Regions from separate parts of the Shewanella zhangzhouensis genome, predicted to be linked through region 2. Evidence: predicted binding sites of a transcription regulator. Region 2 holds the regulator's gene; the other holds the start of a gene.
What was found. Region 2 encodes LexA, which represses DNA repair genes until DNA is damaged. Its sites were predicted from a motif close to TACTGTATNNNNATACAGTA; they were not measured.

Region 1 (3,138 bases), 890 kb from region 2:
TGAATCTAATGGATTGAGTAAGTTTGTGTTCTTTATGCAGGCAAGATTTTAAATAAGGTTCGATTTTATGACGTACTGATAGCATTCTTGCGAACCAAAGCACTGTCGGAGGCTTGTGCAAACGGTCAGGTCGCTCAGGTTAAGTAAGGAAAGACTGAATTTCACAGTTGAAGTAAAAAGAGGCCAGCAAATTCATGGATAGAAAGAAAAAAACTGCACGATTTTTGAGGAAAGAGTTTGGGGTACGGAAAAGAACATTGCCTGAGTCATTGAAGTTTCTCAATGATGTTTGCTTCCATGCTGTGATAGAGGAGAACGTTGGAAACCGTACCGTTCGTACCATTGAGATGAAACCTAGATCATTAAAAAATTTAGTATCTGAAAGAGACTATTATTACGAAGAACTGTTCGAGAGTAAGAAGTCCATTAGCCATTTAAAACGATTGGTTAAAAGTCTTAAGGTAACACAAGACACATTGGTAGAAAACATTTCAATAGCAAAAGATGATGTTTCCAATACATCTAACTCAGTATGCAAAGATGAAAATCTAAGAGAAGAGCAGCAGGCTAACATAGATATGTATATAGAGATAATCTGTGAATTGGAAAAGAAAAATCTAGCCCTTCTGGAAGAAAATAGTCTACTTCTACATAATAATGAGATTTTGATGCGTAATATTGATTCAATTTGTGAGCCTGAAATTAAAAGGAATGAGAATGCATTTTTCAATGACGACGTGAGATCAAAAACTAATGCAGGGAGCCCGCCCATACAAGGAGGCGCTCCGCAATAGTGCATGCAGATTGAGTTCTGAAAAATCATGAATTTTTGAGCTAAATTGTTTAATCCATTCTGTTTATTTATGGGACTTAGTAAAGTGCAGAGCTTCATGTGATTTTTGGGGACATTTTGAGACGCAGGTAAGCAATTGCCTACCTGCTTTGGGACATTCGGTGCTTTGTATTCGATAATTACCAGCGTATAGCTACTGTGTTACCCATCTCATCTGTTGCTGGAAGGGAGCCTGTATCGATGAGTTTTCCCCGTATCCAAATGAATTCTGGAGGCCAAAAAGAGTACTTTCGCGCTAACTCTAACACCTCTTCTACAGTGTTCAGCGATATTTCAGGGTTAAGCCTGTAGTGCTCAAAGCACGCAAAATGCCGAAAGTCATCGTCCAGCTCTACGTCTGATAGCGTTTCGCCAAGTGTCCGTCCTTCGTTGTCGTCTTCATCTTCCAGGTTCCTGTGGTAGAGTCGCAACGAGTTTTCGGTAAAGACCTCAAGCAGGTGGTCTCTTATCAATGCGCTATCGATCACAGATAACTCAGATGCTTCTTTTAAATCGAAGGCCAGAACCACTCCAGAGAGAAACGCTGTTTCAGTAGGCAGATACCTCGAATGGCTTTCGGTGACCTCTTTCCAATGGTTAAATCCTGCGTTTATAGCGACGATTTCAAGAGCTTGATGGTGGGGGATGGATTGTTCACGTTTGAGCTTTCGCGCAAGTTGCTTTAAACGCTCAACGTTCTGAGAGGAAATAACTTTTATCAGGTGCATAAGGTTCTCCAGTCGCGAGAACGGTGCCCACTGCCGAGATCGCTGAAAACCTGAGCCGAAAAAGAACTGTTTGTAAAGCCATCCCGTCCGGGTTCGCCAAGGTGGGCAGCAGGTCTTGGCCAGACCTTGAGCAATCCTATCAGCCTGAAGCACCACCAATCAATAGCCTCTGCCATGGACATTGCCGAAAATGGCCAAAACACACTATACTGTATAAATGTACAGTTATTTGTGTGTATTCCATGAAAGTAATTCCTCTTAGAGCCAGAGCAGGGATCACCGGCTTCGAAAGTCCTGCAACGGATTACTACCAACTACCCCTGAGCCTTGATGAGCTACTTATTGAGCATCCGTGTGCGACCTTTATCGGCCAAGCAGCGGGTGATTCAATGCAGGGAGTTGGCATCTTCGATGGTGATGTTTTGATAGTCGACAGGCACGTCAGGGTAAGAACTGGCGATGTGATAGTGGCCAACCTGAACGGTGAGTTTGTTTGTAAGCTGATTGATACTAAGCGTAAGCTTCTGTTGTCTGCAAACGAATCGTATCAGCCGGTGCCTGTGTTGGAGTGGGATCAGTTTTCCATCGAAGGTGTGGTGATCCGTTCTATTCGTTGTCACAGGCCAAGCAAGGTCTTGGAGGCGAGCTGAAATGTTTGCGCTGGTCGATGCCAACTCTTTTTACTGCAGCGCCGAGCAAGTATTCAGACCGGATTGGCGCGGAAAGCCTATTGTGGTGCTGTCAAACAATGATGGCTGCGTAGTTGCCGCAAACAAGCAAGCCAAGGCTGCTGGAGTTGAAAAATTCAAAGCCTTCTTTGAGGTACGAGACTTGTGTCAGAAGGCAGGTGTCATCGCACTATCATCAAATTATGAGTTGTATGGCGATCTCTCATCCAAAATGATGCAGATCATTGGTCGTTTTGCACCCGAGCAGCATGTTTACTCAATAGATGAATCCTTTCTCTCTTTTCGCCGTTCATATCCAGCGATCAAAGATCTCTATTCTCAGGGCATGGCAATCCGGCGCGCAGTATGGAAAGAAGCACGTTTGCCTGTGTGTGTGGGTATGGGCTCAACACTTACACTCGCTAAAGCTGCAAACCATGCAGCGAAAAAACTCGAAGGCTATCGGGGTGTCTGTGTCATTGATAGCGAAGATGTGCGTCAGTATGTACTTGAGCAAATGGCTGTAGGGGATGTGTGGGGGATTGGCCGCAAGTTGTCAAAAAGACTTGAATTGATGGATATTCGGAATGCTTGGCAGTTGGCTAACATGCCCCCAGGGTTAGCACGTAAGCAATTCAGCATCGAAATGGAGCGTACCGTTAGGGAGCTTTCAGGATTGCCGTGTAAGGGCTGGGATGAAGCTAGGGCAGACAAGAAGCAGATATTTTCAACTCGCTCTATCGGTGAGCGGATCACTGATCTGCAATCTTTGAATCAGGCTATAGCCAAGCATGTAGGAATTGCTGCGGCCAAAGCCCGCAAGCAAGGTAGCCTTACTGGCACTGTGTTGGTGTTTGCCAATAACAGCCCGTATGACGAACGTCCTGTGGGTTTTAAGCGGTTGGTTAAG
Region 2 (3,138 bases):
ATGCTTATCCACTTCCAGCAAGTAGTGATCGCCTTTTGCTTCGGCGCCTTCTATTTGACTTCTGGGGGTCGCCAGGATGCTGTAAAAGCCGAAGTCGTGGTCGAAGTAATCGTAATGCCACTTCCATTGGGAGCCGGTGACCTTGATGGTCAAGTCGGCGTTGGAGGGATCTTCCATGGCGATGAGGGTCTTGGTTGCCGGAATAGCCATGGCAATCAGGATCAGAAAGGGCACCAGAGTCCACGCGATTTCGACCTTGGTACTTTCGTGAAATTGGGCGGCAACGGCCCCTTTGGATTTGCGGTGGTTTATCATGGCGTAAATCATGGCGCCAAAAACCACTACACCTATGGCACAGCAGATGTACAGGATAGTCATGTGCAGGCCATAGACCCTGCCACTTATCTCAGTAACACCTTGTGTCATGTTGAGCGGCATATCAGCCGCAAGGATGGGCGGGGCCATAAAAGCCGCCGCGAAACAATACAACCATTGCTTCACAAGACATCTCCTCTGTCAATTGCATCAAGCAACTACAAAGAAGAGTCACACAGTAAGTCTCTGCTCTATGCAAACTCTTCGGTTCCCACAAAAAGCAACGATGACTTCAAAGTGCGTTGGCGGTTGGTATCTTATTTAATGAACTACAGCTTTGTTCACCACACTTGCACCTACAGCTGAATATATCGGTCAAATACACAATATCCATGGCGCAAGCCTCAGATACTGCGACGACATAATCGCCCGGATATAACAAACAAATCGTTGTTAACCTGAACTACATTACTTGCAGTTTAAATATTGATCAAGATCACTTTATTTTCTAATTATCTGAAAAAATTATCGAAAAAAAGCCCCGATAACGGGGCTCAAAGGGATGAGGAGATGATCAGTGCAGCGGAGAGGCACTGCGAAGGGGGTGACTTAACTCGGGCCTAACAGTAAAAGCGTTGGCCTGTGAGTGAGCATTTACATTTTCAAAAATGACACCCAATGCCACGGCATTTTTGGCTACCAATGCCAATCTGCGTTTATCTCTGGGATCCAGTTCGTTGGTCCAGCACAGTACGGCGCTTGAGGTACCGTTGGTTAGGGCCTTTTCCATCGCCCACAGGGTTTCAAATTCGTCTTTGGCATGCACCAGCAGCACACGGTCCATGCGCACACCAGCCTGTGCCAGAGTGGATTTGAGTCCGATGTTGGGTGGGCTGATAAGCACTATCCATCGGCCCTCAAGACTGAGGCGTGCGAGCTCTGGGGCGAGCTGCTGTATCTCTTGGCGCCCCTGGGATTGAGTGCTTTGGGTGATCACCTGAGATGCGGGGCAAACATCTTTGGCGGCGGAATCTGTCCACAAGCCGGGATGACGGGGTGCGTTACCAATCAGCTTGTTCATAACCAGTCTCCATTACGGATAACGCCCACGGCCAAGCCTTCGATAGTCAGACTTTGGCTGGCAAGATCCACTCTGATAGGGGCGAACGCCTCGTTCTCTGCGTGCAAGAACACCACATTGCCTTGTTTCTCGAAGCGTTTTACCGTGACATCATCTTCCACCCGGGCAACGACAACCTGGCCGTTTCGTGCCTGGTTCATCTTGTGCACTGCCAGCAGGTCTCCGTCGAGAATACCTATGTCTTTCATACTGTCGCCGCGAACGCGCAGCAGAAAATCGGCATGGGGGCGGAACATGGCAGGATCGACCTGATAATACTGCTCCACATGCTCTTGGGCGAGAATGGGCTCACCGGCAGCCACCTGACCTATCAGGGGCAGCCCCGGGTCTGGCTGATCTTCCAGCTCATCACCCGCCAGTCTGATACCTCGCGAGGTGCCGGGCATAATCTCAATGCAGCCTTTTTTGGCAAGCGCTTTAAGATGCTCCTCGGCGGCATTGGCACTTTTAAAGCCGAGTCTGGATGCAATTTCTGCCCGTGTTGGGGGCATGCCGGTTTCGGCGATGTTGCGTTTGATTAGGTCCAGGATCTCGGCCTGGCGAGGCGTCAGCGGTCTCATGGTCATTCCTGTTTTTCTATACAGTTACTGTTAGTATATACAGTATTTTCATCAGCGCAAGTATTAACCATTTTTCAGATTATTGGCTAATGGCTGCGGCTGTCTGATATTCTATTGCGCTATTGATTGAAGCCAGGTTCCCAATATCAGCATGTCAGCACACGAGTCTTTTTGGTTTAAGTCTTTGCGTTGGATCCAGAAGCAGTTGGTACACACCATAGTGGTACCTCAGGATCCCTTCGCCGATTTGAATCTCGATCCCTCCCGCCCCTTGGTTTACGTCATGAAAACCGAGTCAGTGAGCGATATTGCTGCGCTCCATGAGGTGACCGGCAAGTTGGGGTTACCCAGCCCATATCAGATGCTGGAAGTCGATGGAATCAAGACCCCACGGGTCGTGTGTCTGGAGGGCAGAAAGCCGCTGTTTGGCAAACGTGACAGCAATGAGCCTTTTTTGCAGACTTTCCAGCAACTGCTGGCTTTGCACCGTCAGCAGCAAGAGCTGGATATACAGCTGGTGCCTGTAAGTCTTTACTGGGGGCGAACCCCGGGTAAAGAAGATGACACTATGCGTGCAGCAGTGCTTGAGCGGGAAGATCCGACCTGGCTGCGTAAATGTTTGATGATTTTATTCCTGGGTCGCCATAACTTCGTGCAGTTTTCCCGTGCTGTGTCGCTGCGTCATATGGCCGATGAACATGGCACAGACAAGCGCATTGCCCACAAGCTTGCCCGGGTGGCGAGGGTTCATTTCCGCCGTCAGCGTAAAGTGATGACAGGGCCTGTGTTGCCCAATCGTCAGGCCATGTTTCATGCACTGCTGAAATCCGACAACCTGAAAAAAGCGATTGCCGAAGAAGCCGCCAGCAAAAAAATCTCTGAAGAAAAGGCCCGTGAAACCGCCATTCAATATCTGGATGAGATTGCAGCCGATTACTCCGACAGTCTGGTGCGCATCGCCGAGCGCTTCCTCACCTGGCTGTGGAACAAGCTCTATAAAGGCATCAGCATCAAGGGCGCCGAACAGATTCGCCAGTTGCACCATGACGGCCATGAGATTGTGTATGTGCCTTGCCACCGGTCGCACATGGATTATTTGCTGCTGTCTTACATCCTTTATTA

Region 1: a site for LexA is predicted at 1,768-1,787, ahead of K0H63_RS02980 (LexA family protein). Genes of this name have one in related genera too.

The regions. Positions count from the first base shown of each region.
Region 1 is NZ_CP080414.1:680,662-683,799, forward strand. It holds gene K0H63_RS02970 (hypothetical protein) at 195-794, shown strand; gene K0H63_RS02975 (P-loop NTPase family protein) at 973-1,560, opposite strand; gene K0H63_RS02980 (LexA family protein) at 1,803-2,210, shown strand; gene K0H63_RS02985 (Y-family DNA polymerase) at 2,212-3,138, shown strand, end outside.
Region 2 is NZ_CP080414.1:4,304,406-4,307,543, reverse strand. It holds gene coxB (cytochrome c oxidase subunit II) at 1-501, opposite strand, end outside; gene K0H63_RS19015 (cell division inhibitor SulA) at 890-1,396, opposite strand; gene lexA (transcriptional repressor LexA) at 1,393-2,016, opposite strand; gene plsB (glycerol-3-phosphate 1-O-acyltransferase PlsB) at 2,168-3,138, shown strand, end outside.